DNA from 3 places in the Streptomyces sp. NPDC026301 genome. Region 1 is predicted to be linked to each of the others. Evidence: riboswitches for the same ligand, from Rfam matches in the RefSeq annotation. Region 1 holds a riboswitch; each other region holds the start of a gene.
The links. Region 1 has a riboswitch for cobalamin ahead of nicT (Nickel transporter NicT). Riboswitches for the same ligand answer to the same signal wherever they lie in the genome.
Positions count from the first base shown of each region.

Region 1 (4,879 bases):
GGCCGATGGCGTTGTACGTCTGTACGTTGCCCGTGCCGGTGCAGTGCTGCTCCAGACCGGCCTTGCAGTTGTCGCACTCCCGGCAGGAGTCGACCATGCAGCCGACGCCGACCCGGTCGCCGACCTGGTGGCGGGTGACCTCGGGGCCCACTGCGGAGACCACGCCGGCGATCTCGTGGCCCGGGACCATCGGGAAGATGGCCTGGCCCCAGTCCTCGTCCACCTGGTGGATGTCGGAGTGGCAGATCCCCGCGTACTTGATGTCGATCTCGATGTCGTGCGCGCCGAGCTCACGGCGCGGAATGGTGGTGCGCTCAAGCGGTGCCTTGGGCGCGGGTGCTGCATACGCGGTGACAGAGGTGTGTGTCATGCCATCAAGGCTGCGTCGGGACGAGAAGCGGAGCCAGAGCCCCCGTTTTCGTACGCACGCGGTTGGTACCACTGGTAGTGGCACCCTCACGCCCGCTCGGCCGGCCCGTACGGACGCGGCGGGCCGGATACTGGGCCTATGGACCAGCGCACCGAATTGAGCGAGTTTCTGCGCACCCGCCGCGCGCGTCTGCAGCCCGAGGACGTCGGACTGCCGCGGCCCAGCGGGCGGCGCCGGGTGCCGGGCCTGCGGCGGGAGGAGCTCGCGCAGCTGGCCGGGGTGAGCGTCGCGTATTACGTACGGCTCGAACAGGGCCACGGCCAGAACGTCTCCACGGCCGTACTGGACGCGATCGCCGGCGCCCTGCGGCTCAACGAGGCCGAGCGGGCCCACCTCAATCACCTGGTCAAGCCGAAGGCCAAGCGCTCGCGCGGCGCCGGGCGGCCGCAGCGGGTGCGGCCCGCGCTGCAGCAGCTGCTGGACGCGATGGAGGGGATTCCGGCGTATGTCGCGGGCCGCCGCCTGGACGTCATCGGCTGGAACCGCATGGCGTGCGCCCTGCTCGGCGACTACGCCGCGCTCCCGCCCGAGCAGCGGAACATCGCCTGGCAGGTCTTCCTGGACCCGGCAGCGCGCGAGCTCTACGTCGACTGGGAGAGCAAGGCCGCCGACATCGTCTCCTACCTCCGCCTGGACGCGGGCTGCCATCCCGACGACCCGCTGCTCGCCTCGCTGATCGGGGAGCTGTCGGTCAAGAGCGAGGAGTTCCGGCAGCTGTGGGCCACGCACGACGTGCAGGACAAGGGCTTCGGCGTGAAGCGGCTGCACCACCCGGTCGTCGGGCCGCTGACCCTGTCGTACGAGACGCTGCGGCTGCCCGCCGACCCGGACCAGCAGCTGATCGTCTACCACGCGGAGCCGGGCTCGGCCTCGGCGGAATCGCTGCGGCTGCTGGGCGACTGGGCGGCGGCGGACCCGGTTGCCGTAGAGCCGATGGCCGAGGACACCGCCCGGCGGCGGGACGGGGGAGGTTAGAGTGGCCGGGCCGTGGTGCTCGGGAAGACCGGTGAAGACCTACGGGTCCGATTCCGGAGCGGCCCTCGCCACTGTGATCGGGGAGCTACCGACCCATTCCCCGTGCGTGCACCGCGTACGTACGGGGGGCCACTGACCGCGGAGTGCGGACGGGAAGGCCGGGGCGGGCGCGTCCTCCTCCACGCTCTTGACGAGCGGGGAGGAGATCCTCGTAAGCCAGGAGACCGGCCACGGCATCTCACGAACTGATTCCACGAGGTGCTGGAGCGTGATGGCCGGATGACCGTGCCCACTCATACCCCCACGTCCGCCGATCTGTCGCAGTTCCGCTGGCAGCGGCGCGACACCGTCCGTACGGCCGGCCTGCTGGCGGTCATAGCCGCTTTGCACATCGTCGCGTTCGGTGTGCTGTTCCTGCTCGTCGTGCCCGGCCACTACACCGTCGGCACACAGGTGTTCGGCGTGGGCCTGGGCGTCACCGCGTACACCCTCGGCATGCGGCACGCGTTCGACGCGGACCACATCGCCGCGATCGACAACACCACCCGCAAGCTCATGGCCGACGGGAAGCGGCCGGTCTCGGTGGGCTTCTGGTTCGCGCTCGGCCACTCCAGCATGGTCGTGCTGATGGCCGCGCTGGTCTCGGGCGGCGCGGCGCTCGCGGGGACCCTGATGGACGAGGGCTCCCGTACGCACCAGGTGCTCGGCACGGTCGGCACCACCGTCTCCGGGGCCTTCCTCTACCTCATCGCCGCCCTCAACCTGATCGCGCTGGCCGGCATCTGGCGGGTCTTCCGCGCCATGCGGGCCGGGGAGTACGACGAGTCGGAGCTGGAGCGGCAGCTGGACTCGCGCGGCTTCATGAACCGGGTGCTCGGCCGGTTCACCAGGACCATCACGCGGCCGGGCCAGATGTACCCGATCGGGCTGCTCCTCGGCCTCGGCTTCGACACCGCGACCGAGGTGACGCTGATGGTGATGGCGGGCAGCGGCGCCGCGTCCGGGCTGCCCTGGTACGCGGTCCTGTGCCTGCCGCTGCTGTTCGCGGCCGGGATGAGCCTCTTCGACACCCTCGACGGCACGTTCATGAACTTCGCGTACCAGTGGGCGTTCTCCAACCCGGTGCGCAAGGTCTACTACAACCTCACGATCACCGGCCTGTCCATCGCCGTGGCCCTCTTCATCGGCACCATCGAGCTGGTGACCGTGCTGCACGACAAGCTCGGCCTGAAGGACGCGGTCACCGACCGGATCTCCGGCCTGGACCTGGACAACGTCGGCTACCTCATCGTCGGCCTCTTCGTCGTCGTCTGGGCGGCGGCGATCGCCTACTGGCGGCTGTCGGGCGTCGAACAGCGGTGGGCGGCGCGGGTGGCCGCCCCTTCGGAGGGCTGAGCGCGCACGCCCCGGGCGGCGGGCCGCGCGGCCCTACTTGCCGGCCGCCTTCTTCGCCGCCCGCTTCATCTGCTGCTTGTACGCCCGGACCTCGGCCAGCGACTCGGGGCCCGTGATGTCGGCGACCGAGCGGTGCGAGCCCTCCTCGCCGTACGGCCCCGCGGCCTCGCGCCAGCCCTCGGGGCGCACGCCGAACTGCTTGCCGAGGAGGGCCAGGAAGATCTGTGCCTTCTGCTTGCCGAAGCCGGGCAGGTCGTTGAGGCGTTTCAGCAGCTCGGCGCCGGTTTCGGCGTCCCGCCACACGGCCTCGGCGTCCCCGTCGTAGTGCGTGACGAGGTACTGGCACAGCTGCTGCACCCGCTTGGCCATCGACCGCGGATAGCGGTGCACGGCCGGCTTGCGGGCCAGCAGCTCCTCGAACGCCTCCGGGTCCTGCGCCGCGATGGCCTGCGCGTCCAGGTCGTCCCCGGCCATCCGCCGGGCGATGGTGTACGGACCGGTGAACGCCCACTCCATCGGCACCTGCTGGTCCAGCAGCATGCCCACCAGCGCGGCGAGCGGACTGCGGCCGAGCAGTTCGTCGGCTTCCTCCTGCTGGGCGACCCGCATCCTCACGTTCATGTTCCGATGATCCCTTCCGGCGCCGCACCGCGCATATCCAGGCAAGCGTTTTCGTGCGACGATCCCGTCCATGCCGACACTGAGCGAACTGATCCCCGCCGAGGCCGTGCGGCTGGACGTGGCGGCGGCGGACTGGCAAGCGGCGGTACGGGCCGCCGGCGACCTCATGGTCGCGACCGGTACCAGTACCGGTGAGTACACCACGGAAATGATCGAGAACGTCGAGGAGAACGGTCCGTACATCGTCATCGCGCCCGGCTTCGCCTTCGCGCACGCCCGCCCCTCGCCCGCGGTCCTGAGGACCGGCATGTCCTGGGTCCGGCTGGCCGAGCCGGTGGAGTTCGGGCACGAGTCGAACGACCCGGTGAGCCTGGTCGTCGCGCTCGCGGCGAAGGACTCCGGGGCGCACACGGAGGCGATGGCGGCGCTCGCGCGGCTGCTCGCGGACCCGGAGACCGAGCGGGCGCTGCGCGAGGCCCGGACGCCGGAGGCGGTGCACGCGGTGCTGGCGGGCCGGGACGCGCCGGCGGAGCCGGCGGAACGGCAGGCCGGCGGCGGGTCCGCGCACAAGATCCTCACCGTCTGCGGCAACGGCCTGGGCACCAGCCTCTTCCTGAAGAACACCCTGGAGCAGGTGCTCGACCGCTGGGGCTGGACGAAGTACGTCACCGTCGAGGCGACCGACACCATCTCCGCCAAGGGCAAGGCCGGCGAGGCCGTCGCCATCCTCACCTCGGGCGAGATCGCCCGGACGCTCGGCGACGTCGGCGTCCCGGTGAAGGTCGTCGAGAACTTCACCAGTACGGGTGAGGTCGACCGCATCCTCCGAGACACCTACGACGTCCAGTAACGAAGGGCGCACCATCTCCATGCACTGGCTCGTATCGATCGCCGAATTCCTGGTCAACGAGGTCCTCAGCCAGCCGGCGTACCTGGTCGGCCTGATCACGGCCACCGGCCTGATCGCCCTGCGCAGGTCCGCAGGGCAGATCGTCGGCGGCGCCCTCAAGGCGACGCTGGGCTTCCTGCTGATCGGGGCCGGCGCCAATCTGGTCGTCACGGCCCTCGCCCCGCTGGGCGAGATGATCCAGGGCGCGACCGGCGCGCACGGCGTCATCCCGACCAACGAGGCGATCGTCGGCATCGCGCAGGCGCAGTTCGGCGCCCGGGTCGCCTGGCTGATGATCGTCGGCTTCGGGGTCAGCCTGCTGCTGGCCCGCTTCACGCCGCTGCGGTACGTCTTCCTGACCGGCCACCACATGCTGTTCATGGCGACGCTGCTGACCGTGGTGCTGGCCACCGCCGGCCAGTCCTCGGCCGTCGTGGTGCTGGTCGGCGGCGTGCTGCTGGGCATCCTGCTGGTCTCCATGCCGGCCTTCGCGCACCCGTGGACCAAGCGCATCACCGGCGACAACACGATCGCCATCGGCCACTTCGGCACCGCCGGGTACGTCGCGG
Region 1 is NZ_JBVHPN010000031.1:23,885-28,763, forward strand. It holds gene ACZ4MH_RS32785 (NAD(P)-dependent alcohol dehydrogenase) at 1-370, opposite strand, end outside; gene ACZ4MH_RS32790 (helix-turn-helix domain-containing protein) at 509-1,405, shown strand; cobalamin riboswitch at 1,402-1,652, shown strand; gene nicT (Nickel transporter NicT) at 1,685-2,800, shown strand; gene ACZ4MH_RS32800 (HhH-GPD-type base excision DNA repair protein) at 2,834-3,421, opposite strand; gene ACZ4MH_RS32805 (PTS sugar transporter subunit IIAB) at 3,492-4,271, shown strand; gene ACZ4MH_RS32810 (PTS ascorbate transporter subunit IIC) at 4,291-4,879, shown strand, end outside.

Region 2 (4,879 bases), on a different contig from region 1:
GGCCTGGGTGAGCTTGTCGTACATCCAGTCGGCGACGACGCCCGTGGTCGCGTCGTACCCGAAGAGGTAGTCGACCGTCGCGGCCAGTTCGAAGGCGCCCTTGTAGCCGTGGCGGCGCATCGCCTCGATCCACTTGGGGTTCACCACGCGGGCACGGAAGACGCGGGAGGTCTCCTCGACCAGGGTGCGGGTGCGGACGGTCTCCGGTCGGGTGGAGTCGCCGATGTACGCCTCCGGTGCCGTGCCCTTCAGCGCGCGCACGGTGGCCACCATGCCGCCGTGGTACTGGAAGTAGTCGTCCGAGTCCGCGATGTCATGCTCGCGGGTGTCGGTGTTCTTCGCGGCGACGGCGATGCGCTTGTACGCCGTCTCCATCTCCTCGCGGGCCGAGCAGCCGTCCAGGCCGCGGCCGTACGCGTAGCCGCCCCACACCGTGTAGACCTCCGCGAGGTCGGCGTCGGTGCGCCAGTCGCGCGAGTCGATGAGCTGGAGCAGGCCCGCGCCGTACGTCCCCGGGCGGGAGCCGAAGATACGGGTGGTGGCGCGGCGTTCGTCACCGTGCTCGGCGAGGTCGGCCTGCGCGTGCGCCCGTACGAAGTTCTGGTCGGCGGGCTCGTCGAGGCCGGCCACCAGGCGTACCGCGTCGTCCAGCAGGCCGATGGTGTGCGGGAAGGCGTCCCGGAAGAAGCCGGAGATGCGCAGGGTGACGTCGATGCGGGGGCGGCCCAGCTCGGCGAGCGGGACCGGCTCCAGGCCGGTCACGCGGCGCGAGGCGTCGTCCCAGACGGGGCGGACGCCGAGCAGCGCGAGGGCCTCCGCCACGTCGTCGCCCGCGGTGCGCATCGCGCTCGTGCCCCACAGGGACAGGCCGACCGAGGTGGGCCAGTCGCCGTTGTCGGTCCTGTACCGCTCCAGCAGCGAGTCGGCGAGCGCCTGTCCGGTCTCCCAGGCGAGCCGCGAGGGGACGGCCTTGGGGTCGACGGAGTAGAAGTTGCGGCCGGTCGGCAGGACGTTGACCAGGCCGCGCAGCGGCGAGCCGGAGGGGCCCGCCGGCACGAAGCCGCCCTTCAGGGCGTGCACGACGTGGTCGAGTTCGGCGGTGGTGCCGGCGAGGCGCGGGATGACCTCGCGGGCGGCGAAGTCGAGGATGTCGGCGACCTGCTGCCCGTGGTCGGCGGCCACGTCGGCCACCGCCGCCGGGTCCCAGCCCGCGTCCTCCATCGCCTGGACCAGGGTGCGGGCCTGCTCCTCTGCGGCGTCGGCGGTGGTGCGGGTGGCCGCGGACTCGTCCAGGCCGAGCGCCTCGCGCAGGCCGGGCAGGGCGGAAGTACCGCCCCAGATCTGCCGGGCGCGCAGGATCGCGAGGACCAGGTCGACGCGGGGCGCGCCGGCCGGCGCGCCGCCCAGTACGTGCAGCCCGTCGCGGATCTGGGCGTCCTTGACCTCGCACAGCCAGCCGTCGATGTGCAGCAGGAAGTCGTCGAAGCCGTCGTCGTCCGGGCGGTCCTCCAGACCGAGGTCGTGGTCGAGCCGGGCGGCCTGGATGAGGGTCCAGATCTGCGCGCGGATGGCGGGCAGCTTGGCCGGGTCCATGGACGAGATCTGCGCGTACTCGTCGAGCAGCTGCTCCAGGCGCGCGATGTCGCCGTACGAATCGGCGCGGGCCATCGGCGGTACGAGGTGGTCGACGAGGGTGGCGTGGACACGGCGCTTGGCCTGGGTGCCCTCGCCCGGGTCGTTGACCAGGAACGGGTAGATGAGGGGGAGGTCGCCGAGGGCTGCGTCCGGGCCGCAGGCCGCGGAGAGACCCGCGTTCTTGCCGGGCAGCCACTCCAGGTTGCCGTGCTTGCCCAGGTGGATCATGGCGTCGGCGCCGAAGCCGCCGTCCTCGGCAGCGGCGGCGATCCAGCGGTAGGCCGCCAAGTAGTGGTGCGAGGGCGGCAGATCGGGGTCGTGGTAGATCGCGATCGGGTTCTCGCCGAAGCCGCGCGGCGGCTGGATGAGGATCAGCAGATTGCCGCGGCGCAGCGCGGCCAGCACGATGTCGCCCTCGGGGTTGCGGCTGCGGTCGAGGAACATCTCGCCGGGCGCCGGGCCCCAGTGCTCCTCGACGGACTTGCGCAGCTCGGCGGGGAGGGTCGCGTACCAGCGCTTGTAGTCGGCGGCCGGGATGCGGACGGGGTTGCGGGCCAGCTGCTCCTCGGTGAGCCAGTCCTGGTCGTGGCCGCCGGCCTCGATGAGCGCGCGGATCAGCTCGTCGCCGTCGCCGGAGACCAGGCCGGGGATCTCCTCCTCGGGCCCGAAGTCGTACCCCTCCTCCCGGAGGCGGCGCAGCAGCTCGACGGCGGAGGCGGGGGTGTCCAGGCCGACCGCGTTGCCGATGCGGGAGTGCTTGGTCGGGTACGCGGAGAGCACCAGCGCCACCCGCTTGTCGGCGGGCGCGATGTGGCGCAGCCGGGCGTGGCGTACGGCGATGCCGGCGACCCGCGACGCGCGCTCGGGGTCGGCGACGTACGCCGGGAGGCCGTCCTCGTCGATCTCCTTGAAGGAGAACGGCACGGTGATCAGGCGGCCGTCGAACTCGGGCACGGCGATCTGGCTGGCCGCGTCCAGCGGCGAGACGCCCTCGTCGTTCTCCTCCCAGTCGGCGCGCGAACCGGTCAGGCAGAGCGCCTGCAGCACCGGCACGTCCAGGCCGGTGAGGGCCCCCGCGTCCCAGGACTCGTCGTCGCCGCCGGCCGAGGCCGTCGCGGGCTTGGTGCCGCCTGCCGCGAGCACCGTGGTGACGATCACGTCGACGGCGCGCAGCGCGTCGATCAGCTCGGGCTCGGGGGCGCGCAGGGAGGCGACGTACAGCGGCAGCGGGCGGGCGCCCGCGTCCTCGATCGCGCCGCACAGCGCGTCCACGAAGGCGGTGTTCCCGCTCATGTGGTGGGCGCGGTAGTAGAGCACCGCAACCGTGGGGGCGTCCGGGGCGACGTCCTTACGGGCCGTGCGCTCCAGCGGGCCCCAGGAGGGCGCGGCGGCCGGCGGCTCGAAGCCGTGGCCGGTCAGCAGCACGGTGTCGGAGAGGAAGCGGGCCAGCTGCTCCAGGTTGGCCGGGCCGCCGTGCGCGAGGTAGGCGTGCGCCTCGGCGGCGATGCCGACCGGGACGGTCGAGGCGGCCATCAGCTGGGCGTCGGGGGCCTGTTCGCCGGTGAGCACGACGACGGGGCGGCCGTCGGCGAGCAGCTGGTCCAGGCCCTCCTGCCAGGCGCGGATACCGCCGAGGAGGCGTACGACGACCAGGTCGCAGCCGTCCAGCAGGCCGGGCAGCTCGTCGAGGTCCAGCCGGGCGGGGTTGGCGAAGCGGTAGCCGACCGGACCGCTCGCCGCGCGGGCGCTGAGCAGATCGGTGTCGGAGGTCGACAGGAGCAGGATCCTGCGGTGCTCGGGGGCGCTGTCCTCGGACGAATGCAGCATGCGGCGTCGGGCCTTCCTCGGGGTCCGCGCCCCGGGCGGTGTCGGAATGGATCTCCCCCGCCCGGGCGGAGCCGAGTGCTGGGGAAGGGGAGTTCCTGGCTCACCCGGCCGCTGGGGCCGGGCTCACAGTGGCGGGACCGCGCCGGATTCGCACCGGGCTTCCTCCCCTGTCGCCGTCGCCGGCGATGATGACGGACCGGATGGCCCGCCGTGAGCATAGTAAGGGCCGCTCCCCGAGCGCGGGGCGGACGCCCGGGACGGGGTCGGTATGCTCGCCGCCATGCCCACGGCGACCAACCCTCCACCTCGGGACGAACCCCCCATACCGGTTCGCTCCGACGCCTGCCCGGGCACTTTGCGGCTGCACATGGCGGACGACGGTGCGCTGGCCCGCGTCCGGGTGCCCGGCGGCGTACTGACCGCTCCTCAGGCGGCCGCGCTGGCCGACGCGGCGGTCCGCCTCGGGGACGGCGCGCTGCACCTCACCTCGCGCGGGAATGTGCAATTGCGCGGCCTGGACGGCGACTGCGGCGCGGCCCTGGCGGGCCTGCTCGACGCGGCCGGACTGCTGCCCTCGTACCGCCACGAACGGGTACGCAACGTCGTCGCCTCCCCGCTGTCCGGCCTCGACGGCGCCGGACACGCGGACGTACGCCCCTGGTTGCGCGCCCTGGACGGCCTGTTGTGCGCGAGCGAGGCCGCGACCGCGCTCTCCGGACGCTTCCTGTTCGCGCTGGACGACGGGCGCGGGGACATGGCGGCGCTGGGGGCGGATGTGACATTGATCGCCTCGGGGGGCGACGCGCTGCTGCACGTGGGGGCGGCGGACGGCGCCCTTCGGGTGCGCGGTGCCGACGCTCCTCGGGGCGCGCTGTGCGCGGCCGAGGTGTTCCTGGAGGCGGCGGCGGAGATCGGCTCCCGTACGTGGCGGGTGCGCGATCTGCCGGACGGCGCGGGCCCGTTGGTGCGCACGACGGCCCGCCGACTGGAGACGGCCGGCATTCCCTGCACGTATGTGGCGAGCGCCTCGCTGCCTACGGAGGCGGCGCCCGCCCCCGGGATCGTCGACGGCCCCGTCGGCCACCGGGCGCTGTCCGTCCTCGCCCCCCTCGGCACCCTGACCGCCGACCAGTGGCGGCTGCTGGCCGACGCGGCCCGCGCGGACGGCGCCGGTGAAGTACGGCTGACCCCGTGGCGCGGCGTGGTCGTGCCCGGCCTCGACGGCCCCACCGCCGACGCCCGGCTGCGCGACCTGGCGGCGGCCGGCCTGATCACCGACGCCGCCTCCCCCTGGCACGGCGTCGGCGCCTGCATCGGCCGCCCCGGCTGCGCCAAGTCGCTGGCCGACGTGCGGGCGGACGCCGCGACGGCGCTCGGGACGGGCGGCGGGCTGCCCGTGTACTGGTCGGGCTGTGCG
Region 2 is NZ_JBVHPN010000030.1:24,491-29,369, forward strand. It holds gene cobN (cobaltochelatase subunit CobN) at 1-3,462, opposite strand, end outside; cobalamin riboswitch at 3,532-3,687, opposite strand; gene cobG (precorrin-3B synthase) at 3,731-4,879, shown strand, end outside.
Region 2: it holds a riboswitch for cobalamin, as region 1 does, so the genes downstream of both, cobN (cobaltochelatase subunit CobN) here and nicT (Nickel transporter NicT) in region 1, are expected to answer to the same signal.

Region 3 (4,879 bases), on a different contig from region 1:
CGGGAGCAGCGCCCGGGCCGTGGCGATCCGCTGCCGCAGCGCCTCCTCCTCGGCGGCCCAGCGCGCCGCGAAGCCGGCCGGGTCGGCGTCGTACGCCAGCCGCCGCCGGACCACCTCGACCCGCTGGTCCGGCTCACGGGACGCGGCGACCTCCACGGTCAGCCCGAACCGGTCCAGCAACTGCGGCCGCAGCTCGCCCTCTTCGGGGTTCATCGTCCCGACGAGCAGGAACCGCGCGGCGTGCCGCACGGAGACGCCCTCGCGCTCGACGTACGAGGCGCCCATGGCGGCGGCGTCGAGGAGGAGGTCGATCAGGTGGTCGTGCAGGAGGTTGACCTCGTCCACGTACAGGATGCCGCGGTGGGCGTGCGCGAGCAGGCCCGGCTCGAACGCCTTGACCCCCTCGGACAGGGCGCGCTCGATGTCGAGCGAGCCCGCCAGGCGGTCCTCCGAGGCACCCACCGGGAGTTCGACCATGCGGGCCGGACGGGCTTCGGCGGGGCTCACCTCGTGCGGCCCGTCCGGGCACTCCGGGTCCGGACCGGCGGGGTCGCAGCTGAAGCGGCAGCCGGCGACCACCGGGACGTCGGGCAGCAGATCCGCCAGCGCGCGCACGGCCGTGCTCTTGGCGGTGCCCTTCTCGCCGCGGACGAGGACCCCGCCCACCGCCGGGCTGACCGCGTTCAGCAGCAACGCCAGCCGCAGGTCGTCCATGCCGACGACAGCGGTGAACGGATACCGGGTGCTCACGTACGGATCACTCCTTCGAGTGGCTTTCGTTGGCTTCCCCTCGGGCGCGCTCACGGCGCCCCCGGCGGGACGAACGGCAGCCCCGCGGGCACCCCGTCCTCGATCAGCCGCAGCAGGGCCGCGGTGTCCGCGTGTTCTTCGATCAGGTCGCCCAGCGCGTCGAGCTGTTCCTCGCGCAGCGCGTCGAAGCAGGTGTCCGGCGCGGGCACGAACGCGCGCCCCGCGTCGGCGGCCACCCGGCGCAGGAAGGCGCGCCGGAAGCCGTCGCTCTCCAGGGAGCCGTGCCAGTGCGTGCCCCAGACGGAGCCGACGCGGCAGCCGTCCAGGAAGGCTTCGTCGCCCGCGCGGACCTGGGCGACGCCGTGGTGGATCTCGTACCCCGCCACCGGCTCGCCCAGCGCCTCGCCCGCCGGCCGCGCGAGGGTCTTCTCCGCCGCGAACCGCACCCGTACGGGCAGCAGTCCGAGCCCGTCGACGGCCCCGGCCCGCGACTCCACCTCGTCCTCGATGTGCTCGGCGAGCATCTGGAAGCCGCCGCAGATGCCGAGCACCGGGCGGCCTTCCGCGGCGCGGCGGGCGATCGCGTCCGCGAGGCCGCGCTCGCGCAGCCACTGCAGGGCCCGTACGGTCCCGCGGGTGCCGGGCAGTACGACCAGGTCCGCGTCGGCCAGCTCCTCGGGCCGGTCCACGAAGCGCACCACGACGCCCGGTTCGGCGGCGAGCGCGTCGACGTCCGTGAAGTTCGACATCAGGGGGACGGCGGCGACCGCGACGCGCAGGACGTCGCTGCCGTGCGGCGGCGCCACGACGCTCTCGCGGACCGCGCCCCGCAGGGACACCCGCAGGCCGTCCTCCTCGTCGATGCCGAGCCCGTGCCGGAACGGCAGTACGCCCAGCGTCGGCCGCCCGCTCAGCTGCTTGAGCATGTCCAGGCCCGGCTCCAGCAGCGTCACGTCGCCGCGGAACTTGTTCACCAGGTAGCCCGCGATGTGCGCCTGGTCGGCCGCGGAGAGCAGCGCGGTGGTGCCGAAGAAGGACGCGAAGACGCCGCCGCGGTCGATGTCGCCGACCACGACGACGGGCAGGTTCGCGGCGCGCGCGATGCCCATGTTCACGATGTCCGTGCGGCGGAGGTTGATCTCGGCCGGGCTGCCCGCGCCCTCGCAGATCACCGCGTCGTGCGTGCGGCGCAGCTCGGTCAGGCAGTCGGTGACCGTGCCGAGCAGCTGCTCCCGGCGGCCCGCGTACAGCGTCTGCCCGGGGGACGCCCCCTCGGCCCCGCCGAAGTATCCGCGGGCGCTCATCTCGCCCACCGGCTTGCCCAGCAGGACGACCTGGCTGCTGCGGTCGCTGCCGGGCTTGAGCAGTACCGGGTTCATCAGCGCGGTCGGCTCGACACGGGCCGCCGCTGCCTGCATGGCCTGCGCCCGCCCGATCTCCGCGCCCTCGCGCGTCACGAACGAATTGAGCGACATGTTCTGCGCCTTGAAGGGCGCGACCTTGACGCCCTTGCGGGTCAGCCAGCGGCAGATGCCCGCCGTGACCACGCTCTTGCCCGCGTCCGACGTCGTCCCGGCGACCAGCAGGCCGCCACCGAGAGTCCTGTCCGTACCGCTCACCGGGATCTCCTCGCCTTCCGCGCTCCGCGCACCGCGCCCACGGCGATCCGCGCCCCGACCGTCGTCACCAGCGCCAGCGCGCTCACCCGGCGCGACAGCCGCACCGCGCGCGCGATGTCCGCGCCGTCGACCGCGCGTGCGCCGTCGTTGAGCACCGGCCGGTGCTCGACCCGCCCCGCGTAGGCGAGCGTGCCGCCCAGCCGTACGCCGAGCGCGCCCGCGAACGAGGCTTCCACCGGGCCCGCGTTGGGGCTCGGGTGCCGCTTTCCGTCGGCCCGCCAGGCGCGCCACGCGCCGCGCGGGTCGGGCCCGGCGACGGTGGCCAGTGCGGCGGTCAGCCGGGCGCCGGGCCAGCCCGCCACGTCGTCCAGCCGGGCCGAGGCCCAGCCGTACCGGCGGTAGCGCGCCGACTTGTGCCCCACCATCGCGTCGAGCGTGTTGACGGCACGGAAGGCGACCAGCCCCGGAACGCCGCCCACGGCGCCCCAGACCAGCGCGCCCACCACCGCGTCGGAGGTGTTCTCGGCGACGGACTCCACCACCGCGCGGGCCATCTGCGGCCCGTCCAGTGCCTGCGGGTCGCGGCCGCACAGGTGCGGCAGCCGCTCGCGCGCCACGTCCAGATCGCCGGCCTCCAGCGCGCTCCCGATGGCGCGCGCCTCCCGGCCCAGCGTCGTACCGCCCAGCACGGCCCAGGTGGCGGCGGCGGTCAGCGCGATGCGGGCGGGGGCGCAGTTGCGTACGGCACGGGAGAGCAGCGCGGCGCCCACGGCGGCCCCGCCGGCGCACAGCGCGGTGTGCGCCGCTCCGTATCCGCGGTGGTCGCGCCACAGCCCGCGCTCCACGGCGCCCGCGGCCCGCCCGAAGGCGGCCACCGGGTGGCCGCGGCGGGGATCGCCCACGGCCAGGTCGCCGAGAAAGCCCAGAGCCGCGCCGCACGCATAGGTGGCGTGTTCGGCACGCATCGTCGGATCAGCCCGCCGTCGTGCCTCGGAGGGACGGCCGTACGCGGTCGCGTACCGGGCGTACGGCGCAGGAAGGCAGGGGTCTCGGCTCGGGGCCCGGCATGGCGTGTGTCCTCACTCAGGGTCCGCGCCCTGGCTCGACGTGACGGGCGACGAGAGTCTCCTGGCTCCCGGATCGGCGCTGCCCCCGGCCTTCCAGCCCGTGTCTGCGGCGGGCCGTGGCCTCTTCTGGAGGAGCGCTCCCCGGTGACAGTGGCGGGACCGCGCCGGATTCTCACCGGACTTCCTCATCTGTCGCCGAATGGCACCGGGCAGTCCACCACGTGCCGCGAATGCCCGTCAACTCACCCTTGACCTGCGACGCGGGCGTATGGCAGAGCATGTGGCCGACACCACAGGCCGGGCGCCGGGGAAGCGGGCGGACGACGAAGGCGCCCGGTGCCGCGGAAGGAACCGCGGCGCCGGGCGCCTTCAGGTGCTGCGTGAGTGCCTCAGCCGGTGACGATCAGGAAGATGCCGTAGCCGACGGCCGCGAGGCAGAGCGCGAAGCAGGCGTAGCCGCCGGTGCGGGCCGCGGCGGAGGAGCCGCCGCCGACGGCCGCCGCGGCGGCCGCCTCGCCCTCCTGGCGGGGCTTGCGGGACGTGCCCACGATGCCCAGGGTGAACAGGCCCACCATCCCGACGGTCACCACGAGGGTGGTGCCGAAGACCTGGCCGAGTGCCGCCCAGTCGATGTTCATGGCGTGAGTTCCTTAACGCGAGCGCCCGGCGTCAGCGGACGGCCGAGGCGGCGGGGGAGCGGGAGGCGGACGGGGACTGCGCCGGGATGCCGTCGATGGAGCCGGCGCCGGCCGTGGTCGCGCCCGCGGGCGGCGGGGTGACGGTCTGCAGCGCGGCGGTGACGACACCGGCCGGCTCGACGTCGTTGACGTTGCTGTGGTCCACCGGCTTGCGGCGGGAGGCGGCCCAGATGGCGCCGCAGACCGCGAGGCCGAGGACGGCGACGGCGGTGACGCCCCAGGTGCCCTGGCCGGCCAGGAAGGCCGCGCCCGCGGCCACCAGCGCGGCGGCCGGCAGCGTCAGGCCCCAGGCGATCACCATCCGGCCCGCCGTGGACCAGCGGACCACGCCGCCCTTGCGGCCGAGGCCGGAGCCCATGACCGCACCGGAGCAGACCTGGGTGGTGGAGAGCGCGAAGCCGAGGTGCGAGGAGGCGAGGATGGTCACCGCCGCGCCGGTCTGGGCGGCGAAGCCCTGCGGCGGCTGGATGTCGGTGATCCCCTTGCCCATCGTGCGGATGATCCGCCAGCCGCCCAGGTACGTGCCGAGCGCGATGGCGAGACCGGCCGAGGCGATGACCCACAGGGGCGGGTCGGCGTGCGGGGCGACCACACCGCCGGTGATCAGCGCCAGGGTGATGACACCCATCGTCTTCTGGGCGTCGTTGGTGCCGTGCGCGAGGGAGACCAGGGCGGCCGAGGCGATCTGCCCGGCGCGGTAGCCCTTGGCGGTGTCCTCGTCGGCGCGGTTGCGGGCCAGCCGGTA
Region 3 is NZ_JBVHPN010000021.1:55,468-60,346, reverse strand. It holds gene ACZ4MH_RS29510 (putative cobaltochelatase) at 1-750, opposite strand, end outside; gene ACZ4MH_RS29505 (cobyric acid synthase) at 801-2,369, opposite strand; gene ACZ4MH_RS29500 (cobalamin biosynthesis protein) at 2,366-3,334, opposite strand; cobalamin riboswitch at 3,472-3,670, opposite strand; gene ACZ4MH_RS29495 (hypothetical protein) at 3,826-4,074, opposite strand; gene ACZ4MH_RS29490 (inorganic phosphate transporter) at 4,106-4,879, opposite strand, start outside.
Region 3: it holds a riboswitch for cobalamin, as region 1 does, so the genes downstream of both, ACZ4MH_RS29500 (cobalamin biosynthesis protein) here and nicT (Nickel transporter NicT) in region 1, are expected to answer to the same signal.